Regions from separate parts of the Enterococcus sp. DIV0756 genome, predicted to be linked through region 2. Evidence: riboswitches for the same ligand, from Rfam matches in the RefSeq annotation. Region 2 holds a riboswitch; each other region holds the start of a gene.
What was found. A riboswitch is a leader RNA that binds a small molecule or an ion and turns the genes downstream of it on or off. The one in region 2 is predicted to bind magnesium.

Region 1: linked by a shared signal. The riboswitch ahead of IGI44_RS02425 (GNAT family N-acetyltransferase) and the one ahead of IGI44_RS17410 (ABC transporter permease subunit) in region 2 are both predicted to bind magnesium.
Region 3: linked by a shared signal. The riboswitch ahead of IGI44_RS16875 (FtsW/RodA/SpoVE family cell cycle protein) and the one ahead of IGI44_RS17410 (ABC transporter permease subunit) in region 2 are both predicted to bind magnesium.
Region 4: linked by a shared signal. The riboswitch ahead of mgtA (magnesium-translocating P-type ATPase) and the one ahead of IGI44_RS17410 (ABC transporter permease subunit) in region 2 are both predicted to bind magnesium.

Annotation. Positions count from the first base shown of each region.
Region 1 covers NZ_JBIOLF010000001.1:491,812-499,863, reverse strand. Annotated here, with positions in the region: gene IGI44_RS02440 (DNA-3-methyladenine glycosylase I) at 158-667, opposite strand; gene IGI44_RS02435 (VOC family protein) at 779-1,135, opposite strand; gene mgtA (magnesium-translocating P-type ATPase) at 1,231-3,885, opposite strand; gene IGI44_RS02425 (GNAT family N-acetyltransferase) at 4,085-4,516, opposite strand; M-box (ykoK) riboswitch at 4,962-5,131, opposite strand; gene IGI44_RS02420 (helix-turn-helix domain-containing protein) at 5,566-7,032, shown strand; gene IGI44_RS02415 (DUF975 family protein) at 7,073-7,774, opposite strand; gene IGI44_RS02410 (LysR family transcriptional regulator) at 7,857-8,052, opposite strand, start outside.
Region 2 covers NZ_JBIOLF010000002.1:209,161-217,212, reverse strand. Annotated here, with positions in the region: gene IGI44_RS17425 (ABC transporter ATP-binding protein) at 68-754, shown strand; gene IGI44_RS17420 (ABC transporter permease) at 751-3,321, shown strand; gene IGI44_RS17415 (ABC transporter ATP-binding protein) at 3,375-4,154, opposite strand; gene IGI44_RS17410 (ABC transporter permease subunit) at 4,235-5,992, opposite strand; M-box (ykoK) riboswitch at 6,054-6,223, opposite strand; gene IGI44_RS17405 (LysR family transcriptional regulator) at 6,527-7,414, shown strand; gene IGI44_RS17400 (LCP family protein) at 7,532-8,052, opposite strand, start outside.
Region 3 covers NZ_JBIOLF010000002.1:104,635-112,686, reverse strand. Annotated here, with positions in the region: gene lepB (signal peptidase I) at 34-603, opposite strand; gene IGI44_RS16885 (pentapeptide repeat-containing protein) at 841-1,476, shown strand; gene IGI44_RS16880 (alpha/beta hydrolase) at 1,477-2,211, shown strand; M-box (ykoK) riboswitch at 2,454-2,622, shown strand; gene IGI44_RS16875 (FtsW/RodA/SpoVE family cell cycle protein) at 2,736-3,875, shown strand; gene IGI44_RS16870 (FtsW/RodA/SpoVE family cell cycle protein) at 3,856-4,995, shown strand; gene IGI44_RS16865 (phosphatase PAP2/LCP family protein) at 5,010-6,590, shown strand; gene IGI44_RS16860 (sulfite exporter TauE/SafE family protein) at 6,693-7,541, shown strand; gene IGI44_RS16855 (DUF1634 domain-containing protein) at 7,541-7,894, shown strand; gene IGI44_RS16850 (polyprenyl synthetase family protein) at 7,939-8,052, opposite strand, start outside.
Region 4 covers NZ_JBIOLF010000001.1:1,819,429-1,827,480, forward strand. Annotated here, with positions in the region: gene pdhA (pyruvate dehydrogenase (acetyl-transferring) E1 component subunit alpha) at 1-644, opposite strand, end outside; gene mgtA (magnesium-translocating P-type ATPase) at 1,035-3,641, opposite strand; M-box (ykoK) riboswitch at 3,814-3,978, opposite strand; gene IGI44_RS08855 (nitroreductase family protein) at 4,003-4,746, opposite strand; gene IGI44_RS08860 (PLP-dependent aminotransferase family protein) at 4,747-6,168, opposite strand; gene guaC (GMP reductase) at 6,362-7,339, opposite strand; gene IGI44_RS08870 (DUF3788 family protein) at 7,540-7,968, opposite strand.

The DNA of each region.
Region 1 (8,052 bases), on a different contig from region 2:
AATAGGAAAAAGACCAGATGAAAAGCGGTCAAAAGATTGATGTATCAATCCTTTGACCGCTTAAAATGTTATACTCCCTTTAATGTCAAAAAAATGCAGTTAAAGTTGTAGTAACTACAACTTCAACTGCATTCTTTTATTTATTTAAATCCTCAGTTTAGTTTCCCCACACCTGATCCTGCAAAATTCCCGCTGCTTTTAAAAACATGCAAGTGACGATTGGGCCGACGAAGGTAAAGCCTCTTTTCTTCATATCTTTTGCGATCACCGTCGCTTCAGGCAAAGTATTCGGGACTGCGTCCACTGACTCATATTCATGGATAATCGGTACGCCGCCAACGAAATCCCATAAATAATCAGCAAAGCTATCATAGTCCTCCAGTAAATTGACAATTGCTCGCGCATTTTGCACCACCGCTTTGATTTTTCGCGGATTGCGAATCATTTCTGGGTCCTTGGCAATCTGATCAATGTCTTCAGGAAAGAAAGCCGCAACTTTGCGGAAATCCATTCCACAAAAATTTCTTTCGAACACTTCTCGTTTGCTAGCTGCTGCTTGCCAACTTAAACCTGCTTGAAAAACCCCTATTGTCAATAACAAAAACAGCAGCCGATCATCATGGGTCGGCTCTCCCCAGCGATCACTATACCACTGAGATTTATTCACTCTACTACACCTCTATTCGTTACTGATCATCCTCTTATTCAGTATACCCAACACTCAACGTTTATAAACAAAAAGATAGAAAAAAATACTGGCCTTTCAGCCAGCATTTCGTTAAACTTCTTTATGGCAAACAGCCTCAATGTTATACCCGTCTGGATCAAAGATAAAGGCGCCATAATAATTTTCATGGTAATGCGGACGGACACCCGGTGCGCCATTGTCAACTCCGCCTACCTTCATAGCCGCTTGGTAAAACTGATCGACCGTTGCTCGATCCTGCGCGCTAAATGCCAAATGGATCTTGCTTGGTTCACTTTTAACAATCCAGAGGTCGCCGCCTTCTGCTCCAAAGCAAACGCCATGATCCATTTCAACTTTTACCTGATAGCCCAACGGTTCTAACGCTTCTTTGTAGAATGCTTTACTCTTCTCTAAATCACTGACACCAATACTTAAATGATCAATCATGCACTGCACCTTCCTTTTCATTTTACTAGCCTTAGTATAACTGAAAAGAAAGCGCCTACCAAGCCAAATCATTAAGAAAAAAACGAATCGGATTCTTACAATAATTCACCATAACGGCGAATATAAATCCGTTTAACTACAGTAACTAAAGCCAGATAAAGAACCATTGTGACAAATAGCCATAGCCAATAGTTTCCTGGCAATGGCAGCATTCCTAAGTTTCTGCCAAAATTTGTAAAGGGCACGATCGAACCTACCGCGATTCCTAAAGTCGTGATCACAATCATAATGAATGAAGCACGGCTTTGCAAGAATGGCACTTTCGGTGTTCGCAATGCATGCAGCACCATCGTTTGGGTCCAAAGTGATTCCACGAACCAACCAGCATGGAAAATCGCGATAAAGGTCACTTGTTGTGATGGACTCAATGTATGGTAGCTCCCGCCTAGCATTGCTGGACAAATAATGAAATACATCAATAGATATGTCGTGATATCAAACACAGAACTCGTTGGTCCAATCCACAACATGAACTTGCCAATGTTGGCAGATATCCAGCTTTTTGGTTCATCCAAATATTCCTTATCCATCTTATCCCACGGAATCGAAATACAAGAAATATCGTAAATCATATTCAAAAATAGCAGCTGCAATGGCAGCATTGGTAAGAACGGCAGGAAGGTACTAGCAATCAAAACAGAAAACATATTCCCAAAGTTCGAGCTGGCAGTCGCCTTGATATATTTCATAATATTGCCAAAGGTTTCTCTGCCTGAGACGATTCCCCGTTCCAAAACCATCAAATCTTTTTCCAGCAAGATAACGTCCGCTGATTCCTTCGCAATATCCACAGCGGTATCCACGGAAATACCAACATCGGCGGCCTTCATCGCAGGCGCATCATTGATCCCGTCTCCTAAGAAGCCGACGGTGTGGCCGTTTTCTTTTAATGCATGCGTAATTCGTTGTTTTTGCTGCGGATTCAATTTGACAAAGATATTGTATTTTTCTACGACATCCGCTAATTGCGGATCGTTTAGATTGGCGATTTGTTCACCAGTAACTAATTCTTCCGATTCCAAACCAACCTGTTTGCAGACCGATTTCGTCACTAGCGCATTGTCGCCTGTCAGTACTTTGACGCCCACACCATGGGTCTTCAGTGTTTCTAACGCTTGCTTCGTGGTTTCCTTTGGCGGATCTAAAAAGGCCAAGTAACCAATTAGAACCATTTCTGACTCATCCGATACAGAGAATTCACCAACGACGCTGGGGTTGGTTTTTTGTGCCACCCCAAGTACCCGCAAGCCATCGCTGTTTAGTTCCTTTACTTTTTCTAGAACCTCTTGCTTGGCCTCTTCCGTTAATGGTGTGACCTTTCCTTTAAAATCGACGAAGCTGGAGATTCGCAGCATCTCTTCAATCGCGCCTTTGGTGATCATTTGGGTTTTGCCATCATTATCCGCGACAACAACACTCATCCTGCGACGGTCAAAATCAAAGGGAATCTCATCAACCTTTTGATAATTGATGGTACTTGTATCCAACTCATTTTGTGCGGCGTCAATAATGGCGACATCCATTAAATTTTTCAAACCAGTTTGATAATAGCTATTTAAGTAGGCATGACGTAACACGCGTGGATCTTCTGTGCCGTCACAATCTAAATGGTACTCCAAAATAATTTTATCTTGAGTCAATGTCCCTGTTTTATCGGTACAAAGCACATCAACGGCACCAAAATTTTGAATCGAATTGATATTTTTAATAACAGTGCCTTTTTTAGCCATTCCCGATGCGCCTTTGACTAAATTTGTAGTAACAATCATTGGCAGCATTTCAGGTGTCAATCCTACAGCAACCGATAAGCCGAACAAGAAGGCTTCCATCCAATCGCCTTTGGTCAAGCCATTGATTACAATGACTGTAGGTGCCATTAGCGCCATAAATTTGATGAAGATATACGAAGTCTTCTTGATTCCCACTTCAAAATTCGTCAAATCGGGCTTGGTACTCAAGGATTTTGCTACATCGCCAAAAAGCGTGCGATTTCCAGTTGCGATCACGACCCCTTCCGCGCTTCCGCTAATGACATTGCTTCCCATGAAGACCATGTTTTCATAGCTAGTCTCAGAATCTTGTGTGACAACATTGCTCTCTGCTTTTTTTTCAACCGGATAGCTTTCTCCAGTCAAAGCCGATTGAGAAACAAATAAATCCTTTGTGACCGTTAAACGGACATCCGCTGGAATCATATCCCCAGCAGAAAGTTTTACCACATCACCACAGACGATTTCCTCAATCGGAAGCTCAAGGAATTGATTTTTTCGTCGCACCGTCGCTGTGACTTTCACTAAAGATTTTAATTTTTCAGCGGCTTGATTTGAACGAACCGATTGGATCAATGTCATCGTTCCGCTAATCATGACCATCGTAAAAATAATTGCACTGCCAAAATAATCCCGGTCTGCTGGAGCAGCGATTACTACATCCGTTGTAAATGACGTTAACCCTAAGCCGATCAGTACCAATGTAAATGGTGTAATGTATGCTTTTAGCACTTCCAAAATGAATGGCGTCTTTTTGCCATATGAGATTGTATTGTCTCCATATTGTTCTCTGGCAATATCGGCTTGTTCTTCCGATAAGCCTTTTTTTGATGTATGAAATGTTTCAAAAACATGTTCTGCTGTTTTTCTAGCAAACAGATCATAATTTACTTTTTGAGTATTCTTAGTTACTTTTTCCACTGTTCTTACCTTCTCTCCAAAAAAAATTCGCCATAATCCTATCCCAATCATCAGATAGATAAGAATGTTTCCGAATGTTTTCATTTTTATTGCCTCCTAATGTGGGCTCACGGAGAGAAGAAGGAGCTAAAAACAAATAGACAAGAATAATTTGCCGATGCTCCATTCTTCATTTATCCATAAACCCGATCTTCGCGAACTACTGTCGTCCATTTGTTTTCATCTCCTTTGTATTTATTCGACTCAAGGGTTGTCGAATGTCTTTCTTAAACACTTTCAAAATCAATTGGTCTTCTTGATATTCGTAAGGCAATTCTTGATAAGCCAGCTTGTCATAAAAGCCCCAAGCTTGTTTCCTGCCTGTCAAAAAAATAGTCGAAAAGCCGCATCGATGAGCGATTTCCTCCGCATAGATCATCATTTTTTTCCCCAAGTGTTTGCCCTGCGCTAGCGGGTCAATTGCAACTTGTTTAATCTGAACGAATGAGGATGTTACAGGATGCAGCAACAACGTTCCTACTACTTCCTCTCCATATCGCACGACCAAATGAATATCCTGCTTTTCTTCAATCGGTGCTTCAAATAAATACGGTTTTCCCGCGCTTTCCTTCAACACTCGATTCCGAAGCATCAATGCTTCCCGATAAAATAGACTGTTCCATCTCACTAACATAAACACTGTTTTACCATGATGATTCCTCCTTTGTTTTTGATTGAAAAATAAAATAGATGGTTGTTGATGATTAGCAACTGTTGAGGAATTCATTTCTCACGTATAAGATCAAAACTACGACTGAACTTTTTTAGCAGAAACTGTTGGCAGCTAGCTCCTATTTAGGAATTAATCGTGCTAAACAACTACTTATGCTTATAAAGCTAGCTCATAATCACAGTATGGATTTTTTCTAACGTAAAAATTCAACAGATTTTCGTACGCATACCATTTTACTAATCTACTAAAGTAGAAAGTAAAACTGGCAACTGCAAAAAGTTGGACTCGCAAAAAAAGGCCTTTCGCTTTAAAAAACTCAGCGAAAGGCCGTAAAAAATCCATCTTAAATAAAAGACAAATACTCTTGTCGATCTAGTCGTTGAGTTTTGGCACTATACAACGTAAAGACAAACATCTTAGCTACCTTAAGAAAAGCCTTGTATTCGACAATTCCTGTTCTACCCATTGGCGTCTCTCGACATTTTTGGGCAGTAGCCTATGTTTGCATAGGAGCCTCACCTAACAAATCATATTCTATTTTTCTTTTCAAAATCTAACAAAATAAACGAACATTGTCAATAGGTTCTATAAAAAGTTGTTAAAAATAACTTTAGTTTTTTATAAAACCCGTATTTTATCTAATAATTACAGGGAACTAATTATTTCCATTCATTCTAGAATAATTAGTGATTCCAAAAATTTTACAACATTTCATTTTTTTGAAAAAAACGAACATTAAAGATAAAACGCCCTCCGTTCCCAAGAAAAAAAGATTATTTTTAAAGAAAAGCAGTTCATTGTATCTTAACAGTCAGATTTTCCGAATATTCAAATCATTCGAATCTTTCTAAAATAAAGACGAAGTTTCATCCATGCTAAAATTAATTTAACTTATATTTAAACACCCATGATAATTTTTTACTGCTATCTTCAACTTTTAAGAAATTCAATAGAAAGGAGTGGCTTTTATGTACAGAGATCTTTTTATGACGAATCAGCAACGAAAAAAAGTGCATTTTTTTAAACAAATGGAGGATTATCCTGCGGGTGAATACTCCGTACATACACTTAGTCAAAAATTCAACTCCAGCTATCCGCCATTTCTTCAGATGCTTCAAGAGCTAGATGACTCATTAAGAAAATTAAATGAAGCACCGCTATTGATTGAACCTTCAAAAGTCTATTGGGAGAGCGACTCAAGCAGGTCCAATACCTTCTTAATTGAGCAGGTAAAAAATTCCATTCCTTATCGTTTTTTATTGACCTCTTTGTTCTATCCCGAGAAAAATTTGAAGGATTTTAGTAAAGAAATTTTTGTGAGTGAATCAACGATTTTACGGCGCTTACATCCCCTAATGGATCATCTCGCGAAGTGCAATATTCGGATCAATTTTTCTAAAATGGAACTGACAGGCCGTGAAGCGGTTATTCGCTTAGTCTACATCAAAACATTATGGGCAGCCTCATTGGGAGAAGATATCAACTTCAGCCCACTTTCTTTTGAAAAGGAAGAGGCCTTGTTGAATGAGATACATTCATTACTGCCTTCGCACCTTCATCCAAAATTAGCCCGTTTGATGCTTTGTGTCAATCGGTTGCGAAATGAGCAAAAAAATTACTTGGGCGAGGCCCCCTTTGAAGACCTGTTGTTCTCTCAGACAAAGCCGCTGTTAGAACACTATTTTTCCGGCCTCTTGGATTCGCGTATCCAAATACGACGAAATATCGAATTTTTGAATTATTTATTTTATTATTATCCGTATTGCGTCAAAAACGATGGTCAGATTCTAAACCCTTTAATGCTCTATTACGCCAAAAATATCGAAGAACGCGATCCATTGTGTTTAGCCATTGATGCCTTTCATCGTTATTGCTCAAAAGAACTGCTCCAAGACACGTTAAACGAACAGGAAGAAAAACTGTTACTAGATAATATCGCCCGAACATTCTTGAACTATTCGATCCAGAAAAATGAAATTCCTTTACTTTTTGAGACTGGCAATAAGGAGCAATTTCTTCAGTCTGAACTGTATACACAGCTTTACCCGGCAATCCGCAAAACAGTTCGCAAATTAAGCCGACGCAAGCAATTGGAATGGTTAGCCACGGTTGATGCGTCTATTTCAAAAACCTTATGTTTAAGTCTTTTGCCCCACTTTACCGTGACCGACGAAAAGGTTCAGGTAGGCATAGTAGCGATCCCAAACTACCTTTATCTGCAACAGGTCGTCAAATTCTTGAGTAATCTCAGCTTCATCGATATTGTGTTTCAACCGCAAGCCGATGAGCCGATTGATCTTTTTATTACTACCTTCAAAGAATTGCTGCCTGCCAATACCAATGATTATTATTTGATCAATATTTTGAATGCCGATTACCAATCCGATCTTTTACCACGTTTACTGACGATTCAAAATAATAAAAGATTTGTCTAAAAAAAAAGCTGAACTCATTTTTTATGAGTCCAGCCTTTTTTTAGATATTCTTTTGCAAATCTTCATAGAACGCAGCTTTCGTAGCAGATATATACGGTGCCACCCATAAATAAGCAATACCTAAAGTTAGAGCCGTCACAATATACCAACCGATAAATGTCACATCCAGCCAGAACAATCGTCCCTTATGACCAATCATTAAATGACGACTTGCAGTAATCGTGTCCAACACTTTTGGTTTTTCACCAGTTTGTTGGATTTGATCATAATAGATAAAGTAGCTTTGCGAATACGCATAAGCTTTTACAATTCCAGGAATGATAAATAGGAATGTCCACAAGGTCGTAAATATATTCGTAAGCAATGCTAATAGAATCACGCCACCGATAAATACTCCTTGAAATCCGCGAAACGCGTCTTTCATTGGTTCGATTTGCGTACGCTCACCTCTTAGCAAATCTAAATAAGTCCAAGATATTCCGCTCATGAATAATGCGCTAATGATTGAGGACACTAAACTTGTTCCACCACCACTAGCATTAGTTTGCTGATACTCTGAAACAGAAGATATCATGCCATCACTTGACCCATGGATAAAAAACCAAATCAACCCAGACAAGACAACAAAAAACATCACAGCAATGGTCAGCAGTGTCGGAATAAGATTTAAAATAACCGCTTGCCCCCATTTACCTCTCAACGCATCTTTCGCTTCTGCCTTTAATTCAGCAGTCGTTTTCATATTTGATTAACCCCTCTCTTTAATCAATAGTTTAATATATAGTGGCTATTTTAGAAAGTCATACAAACAAACTTGTATGAACCTAGTTTATTTGATGCAGCATTTCCCAAAAATCAGCTATTATTCGTGATTGATACCGACTTTTACGTATCAAGGCTGAAATATCATTCGTTAGGTGCCAGTCCATAATTTTCACTTCCGTTAACTTTTTTTGCAAGATCTCTTCCTTGACTAACCGGTAAGGCAAGACAGACAACCCAAATCCAGCCTTGACTGCT
Region 2 (8,052 bases):
GAAGTCACCAAGCTGAAAGATAAAGCTTCTATTATATAGGTGAACCATAGGAAAGGAGGCTCATATAATGGAGCTGTTAAAAATTGAACATCTTAGTAAGGTTTATGGAAAAGGTGAGAATAAGGTCGTTGCTCTTGATGACGTATCGTTGACGATTGAAAAGGGTGAATTTACAGCAATTATTGGGGCATCTGGCTCAGGAAAATCGACTTTGCTGCATATGATCGGTGGTGTAGATGTTCCTACGAACGGAAAAGTCTATTTGGATGGACAGGATATTTATGCTCAGAATAATGAAAAGCTAGCGATATTTCGCAGGCGTCAGGTCGGACTGATCTATCAATTTCACAATTTGATTCCGACATTGAATGTGGTGGAAAATATTACGTTACCGGTTTTGATGGATAAGCATAAGGTCAATCAAGATCGATTGAATGAATTGCTAGAGCTTTTAGGTCTAAGCCGGCGAAAAGATCATTTACCCAATCAATTATCAGGTGGACAGCAGCAAAGGGTTTCGGTTGGTCGGGCGCTAATGAATGCGCCAGCCGTTTTACTGGCAGATGAACCGACTGGTAGTTTGGATAGTAAAAATGGTCATGAAATCATCAAGCTGTTGAAAATGAGCAATCGTAAATACAGACAAACATTGATCGTTGTGACTCATGATGAAGAGATCGCCCTGCAGGCAGATCGCATCATCGGTATTTCTGATGGGCGTGTCACTCGTGATGAGAGGATGATTCAATCATGAACATTTTCCATAAAGTGACGCTACAAAATATGCTGAAAAATCGTGCGCGTACGTTTGTAACAATTATCGGTGTAATCTTGTCAAGCGCATTGATTACAGCCGTAGCAACCTTTGCTCTTTCACTTCAACAATATATGATGGCAGGATCTGAAAAAAAATACGGGGATTGGCATGTAGAATTTTTTGACAAATCAATTAACTTTGCTAAAGACCAAGAGAAAAATCAAGAGGTCTTAAAAATCACAATGTTTGAGGATATCGGTTATAGCAAGCTTGAAGGAGGTAAAAATCCTCATAAGCCATATTTGTTTATAGCAGGCTTCAACCAAAGAACCTTTGAGACACTGCCAATAAAAATGATTTTTGGCAGGCTGCCGAAAAATGCCCAAGAAGTTGTCATTCCCGCTCATATTGCCGCCAATGGGGGAGTAAAATACGCTGTCGGGGATAGGCTATCGCTATGTGTTGGTGAACGTCGGATCGGAAATAATTGTTTGAATCAACATGATCCATACGACGAAGCGAGAAAAAAACAAGAAAAGCTCGTAGCGAAAAGTCAAAAAAGCTATAAAATTGTTGGTATTTTTGAACGACCGGGCTTTGAAGAACAGCGTGCTCCGGGCTACACAGTGGTTACTACTACAAGCAAAGCTGTGAAGGAAAAAAATTTTAGTGTTTTTGTTACTCTTAAAAATCCTCGAAAAGCAAATGACTATGTGAAAAAAACAGCCAACAATCAGAAGTATACGCTGAATGAGGAAGTATTACGTTTCACTGGTACATCGAATGACAGAATCTTCAATTTATTATTGTATTCAGTTGGAGGAATTCTAGTTCTATTAATCATGTTGGGCTCGATATTTCTGATCTATAATTCATTTACGATCTCTTTAAATGAGCGCACTCGCCAATTCGGAATACTTTCGTCTGTTGGCGCGACACCGAAACAGCTAAGAAACGCTGTCTTATTTGAGGGATTTTGTATCGGTATGATTGGGATTCCCCTTGGAGTAATTACAGGGATTGGAAGTATAAAGATGGTTATCGGACTTGTGGCTAAAAACTTTCATAACATTTTATACGCGGATGTTCCACTAGTTTTGTCACTATCAGCTCCTATTTTATTAGCTGCAACCATGATTAGTTTGATGACAATTTTACTTTCTGCCTATCTCCCTGCCAGAAAGGCAGCAAATACCCCAGTCATGGAAAGTATTCGTCAATCCAATGAAGTAAAGCTTGCAGCGAAGGATATTAAAACAACAAAACTCTCAGGACGTATTTATGGATTGGAGGGATTGTTGGCGCTGAAGAATTTTAAGCGCAACAAGAAACGTTATCGTACAATTATTTTATCGTTAGCTTTTAGTGTAATTCTTTTTGTCTCAGCACAAGCATTTGGAAACAGTTTGCAGCAATCCGCTAAGCAGATGGTCATAGATACAGATTATGACATTGTGTTTTCCAGCACAGAGATACAGGAAGAAGCTCTCTTTCGACTCTATGATAAATTTCAAAAAGTTGAGGGGATTGCTAGTAGTTCTTATCAAGCGTTGTTGCAATATTCTACCCAAGTAAAAAATAGCGATTTTTCGTCGCGCTATCTTGCGTTGAAAAAAAATGATCCAACTCGAAAGACTGATTTAAAATTGGACATTCAATTCATTGAAGATACGGAGTATTTGAAATTTATCAAAAGTCTGAACTTACCTGTTGAAGAGTACACTGGTGAGAATGGGAAAGTACTTGCTGTCGCAAAACAACGAATCGGAAAATCGGTGAGAAAAAATGAACTGATTGATCTCTTTGCCAAAGACTCGCTGGAACTGCTTTTGAAGCCACAAATTAAAGATCAGACCTCTCTGAATGATTTGCGAAAGATACAAGTTAGGTTTGTTGATACCTATCCGATGGATACCTTACCTCGTCAAGTTTCAGAAAAGCAGGCTTATGTCTTTATGCTGATCGCACCTTATCGAATGAAGAGAAACTTTACTCCTTCTGACATCAATCAGACTTTAGGGTTAACTTTTCAATCCAAAGATGCGGGACATTCAACGGCAGAAATGAAGAAGATCATTCAAAATGAAGGGATTACAGTTCCCTACGAGTTGTATAATGTCCATGAGATTTTTGATCAGAATCGTAATACGATCTTCGTTGTGAATCTTTTCAGTTACGTGTTTGTAGCGATGATTTCCTTGATCGCCATCGCCAATGTCTTCACAACGATTTCTACGAATATTAAACTCCGGCGGCGAGAACTTGCAATGTTGCGTTCTGTGGGTATGGCAGATAAGGATTTTAATAAAATGATGATCTTTGAGTGTTTCTTTTATGGGTCTCGCTCGCTGTTATTAGGCATTCCAACTGCAGGAATGATTTCTTGGCTAATCTATAGAGCAATGGTTAAGGGAGGAGCAGAGATCAGTTATCATTTCCCTTGGAGAAGCATTTTGATCAGTGTAACGGGTGTATTTTTGATTGTGTCACTCACTATGCTTTATGCAATAGATAAGATTAAGAAGGAAAATATTATTGAAGCGTTGCGTGATGAGCTGTCGTGAGTATCTTCATAAAAAAATAGACACCCGTGCAAATTTGCGCGGATGTCTATTTTTTATACTTGCATGCGACGGATCATTTCTTTTGTAATGCGATCCACAATGTTAATGATTGTTTTAGGGGAGCGTTCGCTTCTTGGAACATCGATTCGATAAATTTTCGCTACACGTCCAGGATTGGAGTCCATCAAAACGACACGGTCGGATAGTTGAACGGCTTGTTGGACATCGTGAGTGATCATGACGATTGATTTGGTAGCAATTTGATTGTTCAACCAAATGTCTAATAAATCGTTGGACAGTTGACTAGCTGTTACGATATCTAAAGCTGAAAAAGGTTCGTCTAATAACAACAAGCTAGGTTCAATCGCTAAGGCACGGGCAAACCCGACACGCTGCTTCATCCCACCAGATAGTTCTCTAGGATAGGCCTTTTCAAATCCTGTTAAGCCGATCATTTCGATGAGATTATTGACTCTTTTTTTGATTTGTTCACGAGAAAGCCCTACACGATTTTCCAGACCAAAGCTGATATTTTTTTCTACCGTTAGCCAAGGAAAAAGAGCGAAGTGTTGAAAAACCATACTAATGTTGGCATCTGGTTCAGTGATCGTTTTATTCTCAAACGTAATTTCTCCTGTGGTTGGTCGAAGAAGTCCGGCAATACTTCTTAATAGAGTCGATTTTCCTGTTCCAGACTGACCGATAATGCTCAAAAATTCATTTGTTTTAACTGTTAAGTCGATATTTTCAAGTACTTTCAAATGGTCTTTATGCCCTTCAATTTCAAATTCCTTGCAGACTGCTTTTACGTTTAATAATTCTGTGTTTTCCATTGTCTATTTTTGCATAATCGAACGAGTCGATCATACTTCTCCTTTCGTTTGCATGCTAAAAAAATAATGGGGTAAAACTACTAATAGTGAAATTTTTCTTTAGCTACTCGATATAGCGGTTGCCAAATAAAAGCGATACAAAGTCCTACCATAAAGCACATCGCTAATGTACCCAAAGCGGATTTATCTTTTATTCCATCATTCACTGAAATATATTGACCTAAGCCTGTGACATTGATTGTTTGTTTACCCCATTGAATACTTTCAGCGGCAATGTCTGCATTCCAAGCTGCACCAGCAGCATTAATAATCGCTGTAATTAGATAAGGCAGAATCGAAGGAATTAGGTATTTGGTCCACCATTGCCATTTAGACAGTTTAAATAGTTTCGTCACGTCTCGTATGTCATCAGGAATTGCTAAATAACCGGCGATTACATTAAAGAAGTAATACCATTGACACCCAACCATAATAAGCGGCAGAATCCACCATTGTAACTTGTTAAAACCCATACCAATAACAAGAACGACAAAGGGTGTATAAACATTCGAAGGAATTGAGCCCAAAATTTGACCGATGGGTTGAACAATATTTAACCGGCGATTATCACTAGCGACCCAAATGGCTAAGGGTGTAAAGATGACTCCGGCAACAATCATTGCCAATGTCACTCTTAAAGTGGTATAGAGCGTTAATCTAGGAATCATGCTGAAATCTTGATGAGGTAAGAAATGATAGAGCTTGATCGAACAAATGATTACCACAAACGCTAGACTGACATACCATAAGGTTTTAAAAAAATTCCGTAATTTCGACACTAATCGATACAGATGATCCAATTTTAAGAAATACCAAATTTTTGGTATATCGTAGATCCAAAATCTGCTGAAACTTGCAAAACCCTTTGAAAACTGTTTCGTTAATGATGCATTTTTTAACAGTTGATAAACGATTGATTTTGGCGGTGTTGTACTTTCAACGTCTGTCTCATATTTGAAGTAATAAGTTGCCCGAACCAGCGGTTGAAATACTAAGAAATTTAGGATTACCACATTCAGTAGCAACGCTAGAACAGCCCACAAACAAGCCTTGAAGTCGGCACGGTTCAATGCCACTTGAATATATGAACCAATTCCCGGTAAAAAAAGAGTCGTATCCTTTGGTAGAGCTACAGAAGCTTGTTCACTAGCTACTAATGCAAACCAAGCCGCCGTTTGAGAAATAATCACATTCCAAAGCAAACCCGGGATCGCATATACAAATTCAAGCCGCCAAAATTTTTCCCAAGGGTTGTATTTGAATTGCTCAGTAACATTGGACAGATCCGAAGGGATAACTTCCATGATTTGGTAGAGTGTCAACATAATGTTCCATGCTTGACCAGTAAAAATTGCGAAGATGGCAACACATTCAGCACCCAACACATTTCCTGGGAATAACCCCAGCAGCCAAGCAGTTGTAAAAGTTAGAAAGCCTAATAAAGGCACGGATTCAAGAAAATTAACTAACGGTAGAATAATTCTTCTGGCAGTCTTATATTTCACTGCTAAAAGTCCAAAAACAAAGGAAAATAAGAAAGACCAAACCATTCCGACAATCATTCGAAACATCGTTCGAATGGAAAAATAACCAAGATTTGTGACGGATAAAAAGTCCTTATGTTTATTCACCGTCGATAAAAATTCTTCCGAGGGTAACGTTTGAAGCGGGCGGTTCATTTTCATCAGCGAGAAAATCAGTATGAAAGCAAAAAGAGCTAAGATAAATAGGAAGGTGATATTTCCGATAATTCTTGTAAGCTGATTGTTTTGCTTTGATGAAGCGTTGAAAACTTTCAATGTAAAAAACCTCCTAAATAATCATATTAAGGAGGTCACCGAATAAATAGACAAGTTTATAAGGAAATCACGTTAATTGAGCTTTGGCTTTCTGAGACGTAAGAAAAGGATCTTCTAGTTATCTTGGGAAAGCCTTAATTCGACAATCCCTGCTTTACTCGTTACTGTCTCTCGACATTTCCGAGCGATAACCTGTGTTCTTCAGAGTAACCTCACCTAATATGATTATATTTTATTGTGCAAACTCATCATACTCGTGAAGGATGATAAATCAATTGTTACTCAGACAACAATCACTATATGAAAGACTGTAGTCCTTACTAATAAAGCTTTTTATTATCATTACGCTTTTTATAGAAATGCTTTCCAATTTATTAAGAGAGGCCTCCGTCTATTTTTGTTTGGTGCTAAGAGCCTCAAAATAGTTAACCACTGTTAAAGAATACTTGTTATTTAATGTTTTTCCTTGCCTAATAGTCGTTTAAAAGAGCAAAATTAGGTTGGCCTAAAATTTACTGTTGGGATGTGAAAGAAATGTCGATTGAGAAATTAGAGTACTTCTACGTCATTGCAAAATACAATAGCCTCTCAAAAGCTTCGAAAGAGTTGTTTATTGGAATCTCTTCTCTGAGCTCAGCCCTTAAAAGCCTGGAAAACGAGCTAGGCTATGATTTATTTACGCGTCACGGAAAGAAACTAGTTTTGAGTGAAGAAGGACAGAGGATTCTCCCTTTTGTGAAGCGAATCATTGAGGAAGCAAAAAAAATCCATTTCCCTCTTTATCAAATGATTGATCGTCCTTCTTTTAGGGTGGGGATTAGCGAATCAGTTTTAATATTTGAAGCAGGAGAGTGTGGGTGCTGCAATGACAGCTATACGATCAACTATGTCAATGACGCTCCTTTAGAGTTACTGAAGCAACTTAAGCATAAGGAAATTGACTTAGTAATAACTAGTTGCCTGATGGATGATCCACAATTTGAGCGCTGTTCACTAATTCGTTCGAAAATGTTACTGGCGGCTAATCAATCACTGGTAACGAATGAATTGAGACAGGCGGCAGCAGAGGATCTAGAAAAATTTCCTTTTATCATTTTGACCGATCATGTGGGGCATCAACAGTTAACTCAAAGGACAGCTGAATATTTTAATATTGATCCTGAATACCTTTATTGCCATGATAGTTTAGGGATTCATAAATGGTTGAATGAGAAAAAGGCAATTTTTGTGATTCATGCAATAGAAAAGGAACTTCTGGCAAATGAATCGATTGGCTTTCTTACGTTGCCTAGTGCGTTAAGCTTGGATTATTATTTATACAAAAATAAGAACAGCCAACAGGTTTTTGATATTGAGGAAGTAGAAAATGATTTAAAGCGAACATTCAAAGAAATTGAACTCAAAGGAAATGGTATCCGTTAAGAAAAATCTATTTAAGTAGATCAAAAATCAGCGTAAGCAAGTGCAATTAACACTTACTTACGCTGATTTTTTTGTTCAAAATAGAACGTTCATTTCGTTTGGTAAATCATTTTCTGCTTAAGGAACAAACCCGTTTTTGGTTTTTACGGTAGGCAGCGTTCCAGTTTCCGTATTACCTGGTGTTCCAATATAGACATTGCCGTTCAGAGAAGTAGATTCTTTTTCCTCTGCTGCTTCATCTTGGACAGAATAGTCGCTTTGATAGAGATATTGACCATTTGTGTGAAAGACAAATGATTTTTTATCACGATCGTCTTTTTTGTCGATTCCGAGACTTACCCGCAATTCATGACTGACATATTGAATGCTATCCGGATAGAGCTCAACCATGCTGCGACCTTGATTGCTAAAGGTTCGCCAATCAAAGGTGAGTCTTTGTTTCTCATAATTGTTATAAATCAATCCACTTTCTATTAGTTTAAGCAATTGATCGGTCGTGATATCGGTTTGAATATTATTATCAAAGGAGTCGATGATACCTGTCAAATTTTTGACAACATCCTTTGATTTCAATTTTTTTCCAACGGATTGGATAATCTCTTGTTGGCGAAAGCCCCTCATTATATCGTTGTCGCTAT
Region 3 (8,052 bases), 100 kb from region 2:
CGCTAAAAAACGTCATGGTTTTTCAAATGATAACTAAAATAATTTGATTTCATTTAACGGCCAAAAGCGTAAAACAACTTTTCCTTGAATCGTAGATTTGTCAACGAAGCCAAAAATCCGACTGTCTTTAGAGATTAAACGGTTATCGCCTAAGACGAAATACTGATTTTTAGGAACCGTTACTTCAAAGTCATTTGTAAAACTTTTAGCATTGGCTGCCTGTTCTTGGAAAGCAGAATTATAGGAATACTCCTCAAAAAGCTTATCTTTTTTGAATTTTTCTTTGAAATCATCCAGATAAGGTTCAGCATATTCTTTGCCGTTGATCGTGAGAACATTATTTTTCATTTCAACATGATCTCCAGGTAAGCCGATGATCCGTTTCACCACATACAAATTTTGATTGTCAGGTTCTTTCGTAGTAATAATATCCTGTCGTTTTAGATTGGATATTTTAGATGTGATTAAACGTTGATTGTCGTGAAGCGTTGGATCCATCGAATGTCCTTCAACCTTTACTGGGGAGAAAACAAACATCCTTGCTAAAAATATTAAAGCTATGATAATGACTACGGGAAGCCATTCTTTGATTATTTTATTCATAGGGTCACCTCATTGCTAGATTTTATCATTCTTCAAAACAAAAAGCTCCTCTTAACCTCCAATTTGGTTAAAAGTTGATTAAGGGTAGAGAAATTTGAGTGATTATGGGAAACTTAGAATACGATATTTAAAAAAGAGCAGTATAGTTAAATACTTTAAAGATGTGCAAAATGACAGACACGTAATAACCGCTTAATTAAAAATGAACTACAATAACTCTGAACAAGGAGCAAGACAATGAAAAAGAATTATCCTGCACCACCGATTTTGCCGAAGATTTTTTCTGAGGATTTCTATTTAGAAGATGAGGCGACCATTGAAGATGTACATGGGATTGATGTTGATTATAGCTATTTAACCTGTGAAAATTTAGTACTGCGGCGTTCGATTTTAGAAAAAATCACGATGCAGCGGACTAAACTGTATCGTTTTGAAGCGAGCAATGTTGTCTTCAAAAATTGTGATTTTTCAAATCTGGAATGGATTGGCGGCAGCTTTCATCAAGTAATTTTTGAAAGCTGCAAACTGACCGGCTGTAATTTTGCGGAGAGCTATTTACGAGATTGTCAGTTTAAGGATTGTGTAATCAATTTTGGTTCATACAGTGCCACGAATTTGAAGAATGTGGCTTTCGAGAATTGTCAAATGACGGATAGTGAGTTCTTTGAGGTCACTTGGAAGCATTTATTTTTGACTAAGAATGATTTGGATAATAGTAACTGGATGCGGACAAAATTATCTGGCTTAGATTTTACCACCAATCAATTTCACAAAATTGCTTTTTCGATGGAACAATTAAAGGGATTAAAAGTCAATTCTTATCAAGCTATAACGATTGCGGCTGGACTAGGCCTGCAAATTGAGGAGGCATAAATGAAACGTGAACAAAAAAATATTCAAGGAATCCCGGTTGTCTGCTGGGGAGAACCAAGTGAGCAAGCAATCCTAGCTTTTCATGGCGACCAATCCCACAAAGAGGATACTGTTATCCAATTGTTAGCAGAAGCAGCCGAGGCAAATGGCTATCAGGTTTGGAGCTTCGATCTGCCAGAACATGGTGAACGAAAAGGGTCTAGTTATCCGTTAAATCCACAAAATGTCGTAGCCGATGCAACTAAAATTTTACTTGAGCTGGAGAAGCAAACAAAGAAACTTTCGTTATTTGGCTGCAGTATTGGCGCTTATTTTGGTATGTTGGCGTGTCAGAATAAACCAATTGAACAATGTCTATTCCTTTCTCCGATTGTTGACATGCAGCAATTAATTGAAAATATGCTGTTTTGGTCGGGATTGACGCCTATTGATCTGCAAAGGGATAAAATAATCGAAACACCAATCAAGACATTGGAGTGGAATTACTACAATTATGTTGTTAAACACCCGATTAATTGGACAGCTCCAACAAAAATTCTTTATGGCGGAAAAGATAACTTGACTTCGAGGACAACAATTGAAAAATTTTTAAAAGCATCCAATAGTTCAATGACAGTTTTTGAAGACGGGGAACATTTTTTCCATACACTAGAACAGTTGGAAGTTTATCAGGACTGGTTGGACAGAATATTTAAAGAAAAGGTTGTGCCAGAAGCGATCAGCTTTAAGAAATAAGAAGGAATTTCCGAAGAAGCAACTTCTGGAGCACCGTTTATTCGGAAAAAGGAACTGTGATAAGACCTTTATCGCAGTTCCTTTTTTATTGTTCCTCGGGTTAAATACCATAAAAAAATTATTATTTCTAGTGAATTTTTAGTAAAGTATTTTATAAGCGATTTTAAAGATAATCTGAAGTATGACGATTTTTTTTGCTATTTACGGATAAAAAAAGTAGTATTCTTTGTGAAAGTAAATATAAGTAAACTTGTTAGGTGAGGCTCCTAAACAAATATAGGCTATTGCGCAGAAACGTCGAAAGACGCCAATGTGTAAAATAGGAATTGTCGGATTAAGGCTTTTCATAAAATAGCTAAGAAGTAATTCTTTACGTTGTTTAGTGCTAAAACTCAGACGATGAGATTGATTGTGTGAGACACCAAACTTGTTAGTATTTTTTTGCTAACGTTTGGTGTTTTTTTAGGTTATTTACTGTGGACTCTCTCGTCTCAAACAATTACTTGATGAAGGGAGAGATATACATGCTAAAAAGAAAAAAGATCGATTGGCTATTGTTACTACCTTATTTGGGAGTTAGTCTAATCGGTCTTTTAATTGTTTTCAGTGCGAGTTCTTATCGCTTGATGGCAGAGGGTGAGAATCCGTTAACATTATTTAGTAAGCAAGCGATTTTTATGGGGCTGAGTTGGTTGCTTATTGCGTTCATTTTTCATGTAAAAAGTCATGTTTTGACAAAGGGAATACTAGCAAAAGGATTGCTAGCGATCGGATTAGTTAGTCTGCTACTGGCAAAAATAGCGGGCGTCAGCATCAATGGTGCACAGAGGTGGGTGTCTATATTAGGAATCCAATTCCAGCCTTCGGAAGTGACAAATGTGGCATTAATTCTTTATTTAGCTTACTTTTTCCGAATAAAACGGACAAGACATGAAATGCTGGTTCCCGGTGGACTTGTCTTGCTTAGTGGATTGTTGATTTTACTCCAACCAAAGGTCACAGGTGCGATCATTATCTGGGGGATCGCTTTGGTAATTATAACTACTGCGCAATTGCCCTATCAATTGTCAGTGATTCTCTTTTTAACGATTTTCCTAGGTATTGCTGTGATAGGAGGAATGATTCTTTTTTTAGGGAGTCATCATCTGTTGCCTGAACTATTCGCTCACACGTATGACCGTATTCGATTAGTTAGAGATCCATTTTTAGATCCCTATGGGAAAGGATTTCAAATGAGTAATTCCTACTACGCCCTTTATAATGGGGGATTTTTCGGACGAGGATTAGGAAATAGTATTACCAAAAAAGGCTACCTTCCAGTCGCCGAAACGGATTTCGTTTATTCGATTTTGGTTGAAGAATTAGGTGTAATTGTTGGATTACTCGTTTTAGCGTTACTTTTTCTGATTGCCCTTCGTTTATTTGTTCTGGCATCGAAGGAAGTAAATCAGCAAGTTAGTTTGATTTATTTCGGCGTGGGAAGTTTACTTTTGCTCCAAACGAGTATCAATATTTCGAGTATTTTGGGTTTGATACCCATGACAGGTGTTCCTTTGCCTTTTATTAGTTATGGTGGAACCAGCTACTTGATTCTTTCTGCCGCTCTGGGTATCTGTTTAAAACTATCTTCGGAGGTCCGAACGCATGATGAAACGATTGAGTAACGAATTTAATTATTCTCTCTTTTTACCGCTTTTCTTATTCTACTTAATTAGTATCGGCGTTCAATCATTAGCAGCTGGACTTGATGGTGTCGATGTGAAAAGTGTGGTGGTCAAACAGATTCTTTTTTGTCTGCTTTCATTAGCTGCGATGGGAATAGTGAGTCGAATAAAAACGGCTTATCTATTAAAATATGCGCCACATTTTTATGTTCTTTCACTGGGATTGATGGCTCTTTTGTATTGGTTTCATGACCCGGCTATGTTTGCAGTGACAAATACGAGACGGTGGCTACGAATCGGAGGGTTTTCTTTTCAGCCTTCAGAATTAATGAAGCTTAGTTTTATTCTCTTCATGGTTCGACTAACCTTAATCGACGAAATGGCACATACACAACAAAGCTTAAGGAATGATCTGCGCTATATTGGGAAAATTTTATTATATAGTTTACCAACGTTTTTACTAATGTTCATGCAACGTGATTTTGGTACAAGTTTAGTGTTTATCGCTATCTTAGGTGCGCTATTTGTTATTTCTGGTGTCCATTGGAAAATTCTTCTCTCAATCACTGGAGCAGTTACCGCTTTAGGAAGTACATTATTAGTTTTGGTGTTTAGTGAATGGGGGAATAAGCTGCTTTATTGGCTACATTTTAAAACCTATCAATTAGATCGAGTTCGAGCGTGGGTCGATCCCTTTCAGTATCGAGATTCCATTGCGTATCAACAAGTACAAAGTCTTTATGCGATCGGTTCAGGCGGATTAGTCGGACGTGGTGCAGGACAAAGCTCTGTTTATGTACCTGTTCGTGAATCGGACATGATTTTTACAGTCATTGGGGAAGGGTTCGGATTTATCGGTGGAACAATGGTTATTTTTCTATATTTCTATTTATTTTATCAAATCCTTTCCGCGGCAATCAAAACCAACAATAAAGCCAATTTATATATTGCTGCGGCATTTGTTTTTAGTCTACTGTTCCAAGTTTTTGAAAATATCGGTGCAGCGATTGGTATTTTGCCACTAACTGGTATCCCATTGCCAATCTTGAGTCAAGGGGGAACTTCCTTAATTGTTCTAGGTATCGGTTTTGGAATCATGATGGGGTTTAAGAAAAATTGAATGGAGAAACAAATATGAATATGCGAAAGACCTTTCTTCTAAGTAGTGCAGGCGCATTGCTTATAGTATTTTTATTTACCATGGCAGTCATCCTGAATGCACCATGGCTGAGTCATTTAGATCATTTATTTATTCAGTATCGATTACCTGATATTTTTGCTGTAACAACGTTTGCGGGCGCAATTGCCAAATTTGCTACAATTGGCCCGATGGTAGGAACATTTGGTGTAATAGGTATTATTCTTCTGCGGAGAAGGCTTAACACGTTGACTGTTTGGTGCCTTGGCAATCTGATTTTTGTAAGTGGAATAGGTTATTTATTGAAACAGCTTATCCAGCGATCACGTCCGGATCAAATACAGTATATTTCACGCTCCTCCTATAGCTTTCCTAGCGGGCATTCACTTTTGATCATGACGTTTATTTGTTCTGTAATGCTAATTTATTATTTTATTGAGAAGAAACCGCCGCTAATGGTAAAGGTGATACTAATTTTCTTACTGATCACAATTGCAGGTGGCAGAATTTATTTAGGGGTTCATTATATTAGCGACATCATCGTCGGTCTCTTTTTGGGTATTGCAATTACACTTGGAACAGCAGGACTTTTTTACCCATATTTGCGACAAATGAATGTAGAAGGAACTAAAAAAAATCGATTCGCAAGGTGGCAAAAGGTGCTGTTGGTCCTCTTGGCAATTTTAGTGGTGCTTGTCTCAGGATTGAGTGTTTTTGCAATGAAACTTTATCATAGTTCACAAAAAACAATCAATTCTATGTATTCTCCCATTGAAAGAAGTAGCCAGAAAAAAGCACCAGAAGCTTCCGAACCCATGAGTATTTTAATTTTAGGGATTGCAAATGATGCGAAAAGAAAAACCGACTTTCGAGCAAATACGATTATGGTGGCTACGTTGAATAATCAAACAAAGCAAACAACGCTAGTAAGTATTCCTCGAGATTCCTTTGTGGAAATCGCGGGTGCTGATTATGAGGACAAGATCAATCACGCACATTCAATCGGCGGACCGGAGATGATGATGGACACGGTTGAAAAATTTTTGTCTATTCCGATCCATCATTATGTCTCAGTCAATATGGACGGATTGCAGACCTTGGTGGATGCGGTCGGAGGGGTCACAGTCGACAATGCTTTTGCTTTTTCAGCTGAAGGAATTGATTATCCCAAAGGAAAACAGCATTTAAATGGTTGGGAAGCGTTACAGTATTCTCGGATGCGTTACGAAGATCCAACTGGAGATTATGGTCGACAAGGAAGGCAACGAGAAGTGATGGAATTGTTGATCAATAAGCTGCTTTCGACCAAAAGTATTTTTAGTTATCAGAAAATATTAGATGGCATTGGAGAAAATGGGAAAACAGATCTGACGTTCAATCAAATGCAAACCATTTTGACCGGCTATCATTCTTGCTTGTCAGAGATCGATAGTCAACAGATTCAGGGGGAAGGTTTTACAGGTGATGGTTTTACTGGGGAAGAGGGGATTTCGTATCAACGCATACCTCAGGAAGAATTAAATCGTGTGAAAAAGCTTTTGCACAAACAATTAGTTTTAGAGGAAAGTGGGCAATGATTTATTTTATTGATTTCATCTATTTGATTTTTAAATAGGGTGGTCTATCCTTTCTGGCTAAAAAATAGTTGCGCTATAATAGCAGAAGAAAGGCGGGAAATTATGCTTAGTCAGATAGGAATATTACTTGTGGTCGGTGTATTAGCTGGCATACTAGGGTCGATCTTAGGGATCGGCGGAGGAATTATTTTAACGCCTTTTTTGACGTTAGTCATGGGATTAGACATTCAATATGCGATTGCTGCCAGCATTGTCTGTGTCATTGCAACAAGCTCTGGTGCAACAATTGCATATTTGAAGGATGATATGTTGAATTTAAGGGTAGCGATGTTTTTAGAAATTGCTACAACGATTGGTGCGATCGTTGGGGCATTGCTTTCGGGGATTGTCCCTACAGGATTCTTGTTCATTCTATTTGGCGGTTTTTTGCTGTTTTCCGTGATGAATATGATTCAGAAATTACGAGGTAAAACAGATAAAACAATTATCAAATCGGCGGGGGATTCGTTGGCTGAAAAGTTGAAACTGAATGGTTCATACTATGATAAGGTGCTGGAGAAGCAAATTGACTATCAGGTAGAAAAAGTGCCGGGCGGGTTTGCTATGATGTTTGGCGCTGGAATTGCTTCAGGTCTTTTGGGTATCGGTAGTGGTGTTTTTAAGGTAACGGCGATGGACACCATCATGAAAATACCTTTAAAGCCATCAAGTGCTACGAGTAATTTAATGATGGGTGTGACCGCTGCGGCTTCCGCGATGGTTTACTTTTTCAGTGGGGCGATCTTACCGCAAATCGCAGCGCCGTTAGCTTTAGGTGTGTTAGTCGGGGCAACCATTGGCTCTCGGATCATGACACGATTAAAACCAATGGTAATTCGAATGATCTTTATTCCAATTTTATTGTTTATGGGACTTCAAATGGTCCTTCGTGGATTCGGGGTGATCATCTAATGGACAACAAGGAAGAAATGTTGAAGATTGAGCGCTCCATTGGTTACATTTTAAGGATCGGGGTCATTGTCTCTGCCGTAATTATACTGATAGGAATGGTTCTATTATTTTTCCAACCAACGACTAACCAAGTACCGAGTAGCTTAGAGTTGATTTTTAACGGGATACTTCAGTTGAATGGGGAAGCGTTTATTGTGCTAGGGCTGTTTTGTCTGATTTTGACCCCAGTATTGCGAGTTGTGGTATCGATTTTTGCTTTTGGGAAGGAAAAGGATTATCTGTATGTCATAATTACCCTGATTGTTCTGGTTATTTTAGTGATTGGGATGAGTCTTGGTTTGGTTGAAAAATAAATAGTAAAAAATCCGATCAACAACACTTGTTGGTCGGATTTTTTTTAACTTTTTCGTGTTAATATCTGAGTGGTCAAGCGCTCTAAATTTTCTTTTGTGTTGAAATAGTTCTCAGGTAATTTTCGGATATCCTTTAGTGCTTGCTCAGTATACTCTGT
Region 4 (8,052 bases), on a different contig from region 2:
GTTTGCTTTTCTCTAGGAGTTGAGATAGCGAAGCCGTTGTTTTGAATATAAAATACAGCGTTTGCATGGTACGCTCCTGCAAAGTTAATTGCTTCGTAGAAATCGCCTTGCGATGAACCACCGTCACCTGTATACGTAAATACAACATTTTTACTATTACGTTTTTTCAACCCTAATGCTACACCGGCAGCTTGTACATATTGAGCTCCGATAATAATTTGAGGTGGTAAAGCTTGTAAATCAGCCGGATAGTTATTCCCAGCAACATGTCCACGTGACCATAAGAACGCTTCCGCTAAAGGCAAACCGTGTTTAATCAACTGTGGAACATCACGATACCCTGGTAATAAAACGTCTTCTTTTTCAAAAGCAAAATGGCTGGCTAATTGGCTAGCTTCTTGTCCAGCAGTTGGTGCGAAGAATCCTAGTCGTCCTTGACGATTCAATGCGGTTGATCGTTGATCTAGTACGCGAGACCAAACCATTGAAGTCATCAACTCAACAAGTTCTTCATCAGTCAATTCAGGAACTAGGTTCTCATTGACGATTTTCCCATCCTCATCTAACGCTTGGTACACGGGGAAATCCGCGTTTACATCTTGTAGTAAGGCTTCAAAATCAATCGTTAACTCTTTTTCTGCCATGGTGTCACACTTTCCTCTCTTAAGTAAATTAAGTCTTGTTATCAGTGCAACAGCAACTCAATCTGTATCATTGCTATTGCCCCTTCCTCTCTAAATTAGCATTTTTAGATTCAATTGACAACAAACTTGCTCAATAATTCTGAACAAATTGAAGCGTTTCACTTTTTTTGCTTGTGAAAACTTAAGCAACAGTTTTTTAATAATCATTTCTCAGCATTTAGAATCAATAAGTTTGCTGGCTAGCAAAATAATAATTTTATCATATGTCTCGTTAACACCTAACTAAAGAAGGACAAAATAAACAGAATTAATCCCTTATTAATCCATAATTTGTTACTTATTTTCACAAAAAAAGAAACAGAAGAGCAATACAGGCCCTTCTGTTATAGTTCAGATCCATTCTTTAGCAATTTTTATATATAGAACTTTTCCTAGTTGCGTTGCCAGCATATAAGCAATAACGATTCCGACATACCAGAACCAATAGCTCGTTGGTAAATGAACAAAATCAAATTGTTCAGCAAGTGGCGTTAGCACGACTAATGCTCCGACGACGACTGCCATTAATAAGCTGATAAACACTTGTGGTGCTGGTCGACTTTGAATAAAAGGAATTTTCTTTGTCCGTACCATTAAGACAACCAATGCTTGTGTAGTTAAGCCAATCATGAACCAGCCCGTTTGAAACAGATTTTGAGCACCTACAGTATTCGCACCAAATACGAACCACATTACCCAGAAAGTGATAATATCGAATATTGAGCTAATTGGACCAATGCACACCGTAAATTTTAGCAATCCTCTTGTTTCCCATTTCGTTGGTACTTGCAATTCCTCCTCATCAACATTGTCCCAAGGAATTGTTAACTGAGCAAAATCGTAAATTAGATTTTGCAATAACAATTGAAGGGATAACATTGGTAGAAATGGTAAGAAAGCACTAGCAATTAAAATTGAAAACACATTTCCGAAGTTTGAACTGATAGTGATTTTGATATATTTCATCATATTGCTAAAAACGCGACGACCTTCGATTACCCCATTTTCTAACACACCTAAACTTTTTTCTAACAAGATAATCGAGCTGGCATCTTTTGTAATATCTGCAGCGGTATCCACAGAAATTCCTACGTCCGCTTTCCTCAGCGCAGGTGCATCATTAATTCCGTCTCCCATGAAGCCAACAGTGTGACCTTTACTTTGCAACGCCTCAATAATTCTTGATTTTTGCATCGGATTCAACTTCGCAAATAAATTAACCGTTTCCGCCACTTGATACAATTCGTCATCTGACATGTCATCAATTTGGTTTCCCAATACATATTCATCTGCTGGAATCCCTACATCTTGACAAACTTTCTGTGCCACAATTGCGTTGTCTCCCGTAAGAACTTTTACGGTTACACCATGTTGGTGCAGTGATTTGATAGCCGGTTTAGCAGACGCCTTCGCTGGGTCAAGGAATCCCATAAAGCCAACCAAAATCATGTCTTTTTCATCGTCTGTGGAATAGATTGCTTCATCATGAGCATCTCGTCGAACAGCTACGGTAATAACCCGCATGCCTTGACGATTCATTTTTTCATTCACAGCTTGCAGCTTTTGTCGAATTTCCGAAGTTAATTCTAAAATTTCCCCGTTAATCTCAACATACTTACAAATTGCTGCCATTTCTTCAACCGCACCCTTAGTGATCATCAATTGATGATCATCTGTTTTCATCACCACTGTCAAGCGCCGGCGAGAAAAATCAAAAGGTATTTCATCAATTTTTTGAACTATTTGATAAGGCAGGTGACGATCTTGTTCTTCAAAATAATTAATAACGGCAATATCCATCAAATTTTTCCAACCCGTTTGATACGTAGAATTCATAAATGCTAGATCTAGCACTTGTTCATTTTCATTTCCTAATGGGTCGAGATGTTGAACTAAAACTACCCGATCCTCCGTAATCGTCCCAGTTTTATCTGTACATAAAACATCCATGCTGCCTAAATTTTGGATTGAGGCTAATTCTTTCACAATGACTTTGTGTTTCGATAACGTTAAGGCTCCTTTAGCTAAGTTAGAGCTCACAATCATCGGCAACATTTCTGGTGTAAGTCCAACAGCTACAGCAATTGCAAAGAAAAAGGCGCTACTCCAATCCCCTTTCGTTAGTCCGTTGATCAAGAACACTAACGGAAATAAAATCATTACCATCCTCAGTAACATTTTGCTTACTTTAGTTAAGCCTATGTCAAAAGAAGTTTTTCCACGTTTTGACGTCGCATTTTTGGCAATATCACCGAAAAATGTTTGTTGACCGGTTTTTAAAATAATTGCTTTTCCTTGACCGCTTAAAACATCGGTTCCCATAAATACCAAATTGGTTAAATCCAAAGCCGTTGTTTCCTCTGTTAAATCTTTGTCTTTTGCGAGATATTTTTCAACAGGCATCGATTCTCCTGTTAGCGATGATTGGTTGACAAAAAGATCTTTTGTCCAAATCAAAACGGCATCCGCCGGAATCATATCGCCGGTTGCTAACGTTAAAATGTCACCTGGTACTACTTCATCCATCGGAATTTCTTTTGTCTCTCCATTACGTGTGATGGCAGCAGTATTCTCAATCATTTCTTTTAATTCAATGCTCGCCTTTTGCGAACGATATTCTTGAATAAAAGTTATTAAAACACTTGCCAAAATCATAATCGACATAACCACAGCTGCTTCTATATCGTTTGTTAATAAGGAAACAATTGCTAATGCGGCCAAGACATAAACGAAAGGATCGTTAAATGCTTGTAAAAATAATAAAAATCCTGGCGTTGGTTTTTGCGCCGAAACTTCGTTTGGACCGTACTCTTCCAAACGGCTTTGCGCATCCTCTTCAGATAATCCTTGTAAAGAAGTTCGCAGATTAAGAAAAAGATCGCGATCAGACAGAATCGCTAATTTTTTCAATTCTTGATCCTTGTTGACTTTGCGAGCAAGAAGGTTTTTTTTGTTCATCATAATGGTTCCTCCTAAAATTCAGGCCAACCTCAGTCGCCCTCGAGTAGTTACTTTTCGGTCGACTATCGTCATGATCCATCTCCCTCACATCCTTTCCATTTAACTAATAGACACTGACTTGGACACACAAATAAAGCGCGCACTCGAAAATGAGCACGCGCAAAAGTTTCATTCATGTTCATCGTCGAGCTTTAGCACTATAGGGCGTAGACAGATTTGTCAGCTACATTATGAATCACCTTCACGATGATCCCTGTTATACCCATTGGCGTCTCTCGACATTTTTGGGCAGTAGCCTGTGTCCATATAGGAGCCTCACCTAACAATTAATTTAATTTTCATCCTTACTATAAGGTACTTACCTATCAGTGTCAAACTTAACACCGAAAAATTTGTTAATTTTCAGAAACTCATCCACCTTTTTATTCGGAGTGTTACTAAAATAGTCGGCAAACTTTTTACTCCATAGCTTTGTTTCCCGAGCTTCAGCAAATTTCTCCATGGTCTCATCATACGTTTCAATTAAAGAATAATCGTAATCTTTATAGGTATCATAATGGATGACGGCTTGTTCTGGTAATCTAGGTTTTACCTGCATTTCCACATTCGGCTTTCCAATACTCAAACCAGCAACTGGCAATACATAATCAGGCAGCTTTAATAATTCGCTGACCTCAGCAATATCTTTGCGAATTGTCCCAACAACTACAGAGCCTAAACCTAATGCCTCAGTCGCGATCACGGCATTTTCTAATGCTAAAGCTGCATCGGTGACAGCCGTGATTACTGGGTCAAATCCTTCATTGATTCGATACTCAACCCCATAGTGTTCAGCAACTTTTTGTGTTCGTTTCAAATCTGCTACAAATACTAGAAAAACGGAACTATTCAGTACATGAGGGTTTCCAGGATTCATTGCTACTAGTTGTTCACGAATCCCCCGATCCTTAACAACAATAATGCTGTACATTTGGCCGTTCATCCAGCTTGGAGCTTGCCGGCTAGCTTGTAAAATTTTTTGCAGCTCCTCTTCTGATAATTGATACGTTTCATCAAAGTTCCGATACGTCCGATGTTGATTCATTACTTCTAGCGCTTCCATCTAACTCCTCCTTAATTCCTTTGAGATTGCTTGCAATTTGATAAAAAACTCTTGTCTCGTCTTTTTAGACATGCGAGTATAATTTACTCTCATTGACATTGTATCATTACTAAAAAGAAATGAGGGCGCGATCAATAATTTTTCCTGTAAAAAAATCTCCCAATCTTTTCGCGTTAAATGTTGGTGTCGCCATGTCAGATATACATATATGCCGCCTTCAATCTTTGAAATACTCCAATCACCCGCGATAATTTTTGACTGATCAATAAAAGCCTGGGCTTTCTGCTTTAAAGCAACAACTAATTCTGCCTGATTTTGTTCAAATAATGGATCTGTTAATGCCGTATGTGCGATTACTTGAGGAAAAATGCTGATTGAGAAATCCATCATTTGTTTAGCATCAGATAAGCGTTGAATTAGCTTCTGATCTGCGACAATCCATCCAATCTTGATCGAAGAACCAAATATTTTTGAAAGGGAACCTAGGTGAATCACCTGGTGTGGTGCAAGTTCTTTTAAAGATGGTGGAATTTTTTTGAAATTCATTTCGCTAAACACTTCATCTTCTACGATCGGCAGCTGGTATTTGAGACTGAGTTCGATTAATTCATTTCTGCGTCTTTCTGACATCGTCGTTCCAGTAGGATTTTGAAAAGTTGGATTCAGAATGATTAACTTAATTTTTTTTGTCAAAATCAATTGCTCTAATTTATCAATTCTCATTCCCTCTTTGTCCATTTCAACACCGTACAACCGTACTCCAGCACTGGCAAAAATTGGTAATGAATACAAAAATGAAGGATCTTCAATTGCAACACTATCACCACTTTGCAACATCACTTGTAATAATAAAAACATGGCCTGCTGACCACCAGAGGTGATTAGTACTTGATCGGACGAAACGTCAATTTTTTGTTCTAATTTGATTCGTTTACAAATAACTTGTTGTAAAGGGCGGTACCCTAACGAACTTTGCTTTTTTTCTTCTAACAATAATTCTTCCCATGTATAAGATGGAAAACGGAAGTCGGGGATCATACTTAGTGGTAGTTCTCCAGAATATAGATCGATGATATCTGGCTCCTTCAATAACCGCTGAGCCCTTTCCAAAAAGGGTTCTTTAGGATGGGTTTCTTGAGTAAATAAACTACGCCAATCTACTCGTGGATGGGTACTTCGCCCCCAGTTCCCCTCATTGACGAGGGTGCCGCTGCCTTGCCTACGAATGACCCAGCCCAAACTGACTAGTTCTTCTAATGCATGAACCACGGTGGAACGATTCACTTGATAATATTCTGCTAATTTTCGTTCCGCGGGTAATTTATCTCCTGGCTGCAACGTACCATCTTGAATATAGGAAATAATCTGTTCGATAATTTGTTGATAAATTGGTGTGGATTTTGTATTTGCTAATTGCCACATAATCTTTCCTCACTTACCATTGGATGACTTAAAACTAACCCAATCATCCACCACTGTCAATCGATCTTTAAAAACATATCATTCGAGCGAACAAAAAAAATGAACGATTACCTACTATTGTAATCGTTCATTTTGAATTAATTTGTTTAGTTTCAAAAAACAGGATAATCTTTTAAAAGTTTTCTAAAAATAGTTAAATCGTATCACCGTTGAAAATTGAGTTCTTCACAACCACATAATCTACCTTCTGCAAAGCTTCTAGATCATTTCCGCCAGCGTAAGAAATGGATGATTGTAAGTCTTGTTGCATCTCAACTAAAGTGTCTTTTAAAGAACCTTTATAAGGGATCCAAATTTTCTTACCTTCAACATTTTTCTTCTCCCCTTTTTGAAACTCTGAAGCACTACCAAAGTATTCTTTGTAAACAACACCATCTTCTACTTTCGTTTCGCCAGGAGATTCCTCATGACCAGCAAACAATGAACCAATCATCACCATTGTTGCACCGAAACGAATCGATTTTGCTACATCGCCATGCGTTCGAATTCCACCGTCGGCAATAATTGGTTTACGCGCTGCTTTAGCACACCAACTTAATGCCGCCAACTGCCAGCCACCGGTTCCAAAACCAGTTTTGATTTTCGTAATACAAACTTTTCCGGGTCCGATTCCAAGTTTTGTAGCATCTGCTCCCGCATTTTCCAATTCACGAACAGCCTCAGGAGTACCTACATTTCCGGCAATAACGAATGTTTCCGGCAAATACTTTTTGATATGCTTGATCATATTGATTACAGGATCTGAATGACCATGAGCGATATCAATCGTAATATAGTCTGGATTTAATTTATCTTCTGCTAATTGTTTTACAAAATCGTATTCATATCCTTTTACACCTACACTGATTGATGTAAATAGACCGCGAGATTGCATTTTCTTTATGAAGGGAATTCGTTCTTCTTCATAAAAACGATGCATGATATAGAAATAACCATTTTCTGCCAAAAACTCTGCAATGTTCTCGTCAATAATTGTTTGCATATTGGCTGGTACTACAGGCATCTTAAAACTAAATTTCCCAAGTTGAACGGTCGTATCACACTCAGAGCGACTGTTCACAACACATTTGTTAGGGATCAACTGAATATCTTCATAATCAAATACTTTCATAGTGGCCTCCAATGAATAAGATAACTATCTCATTTAATTTTTCTTCACGCTTAAAAAAAGAAATTATTATTTTTTATTTAAAGTAACAAGCGTGAACAATAAAAAACATAGGGCAGTATCGCCCTATGTAATTTACAACATATTCATCTAAAAAGCAAGCTGATTTTAAATTAAACCGCAAAAACACGAACATTTATTTTTCAAACCAACGCATTCCTTAATTTTTTAGCCTGTAAGCTAATTAGAAAAATAACATCTTCCATTTCCTCTTCATTAGTAACTTTCATTTCTATCTGCTGAGTATTTTTTGACACATCTTCAAACTTTTCCTTGAATTCATTCGACATTACCTTCACCATCGGTGTTAAGTAGCTGATTCCGAAATCTGGAAATGGTGTGACCACAGAGAAGTAGTTTTCATGAATTTGAATACGGCAAAGCACCCCATTATATTGTTCAATTAAAAGCTTCCAGCCTGTTTGTTTTTGGAAAATGTATTTAATTGTTGGATCATAATGTCTCATAATTTGAGCTAATAAAATTTTTAAATACTGAGAATTCGGTAATCCGGATAGAATCATTTTTAAATCATGATTCTCATCATCCGTTTTGGATCGTTTTCTCTCCATAGTACTCGCCTCTTTCAATACGCTTTGGAACGAAAAATATTTCTACTAATGCAATTGACTCTATGAGTTAATTCTTTTTATTTT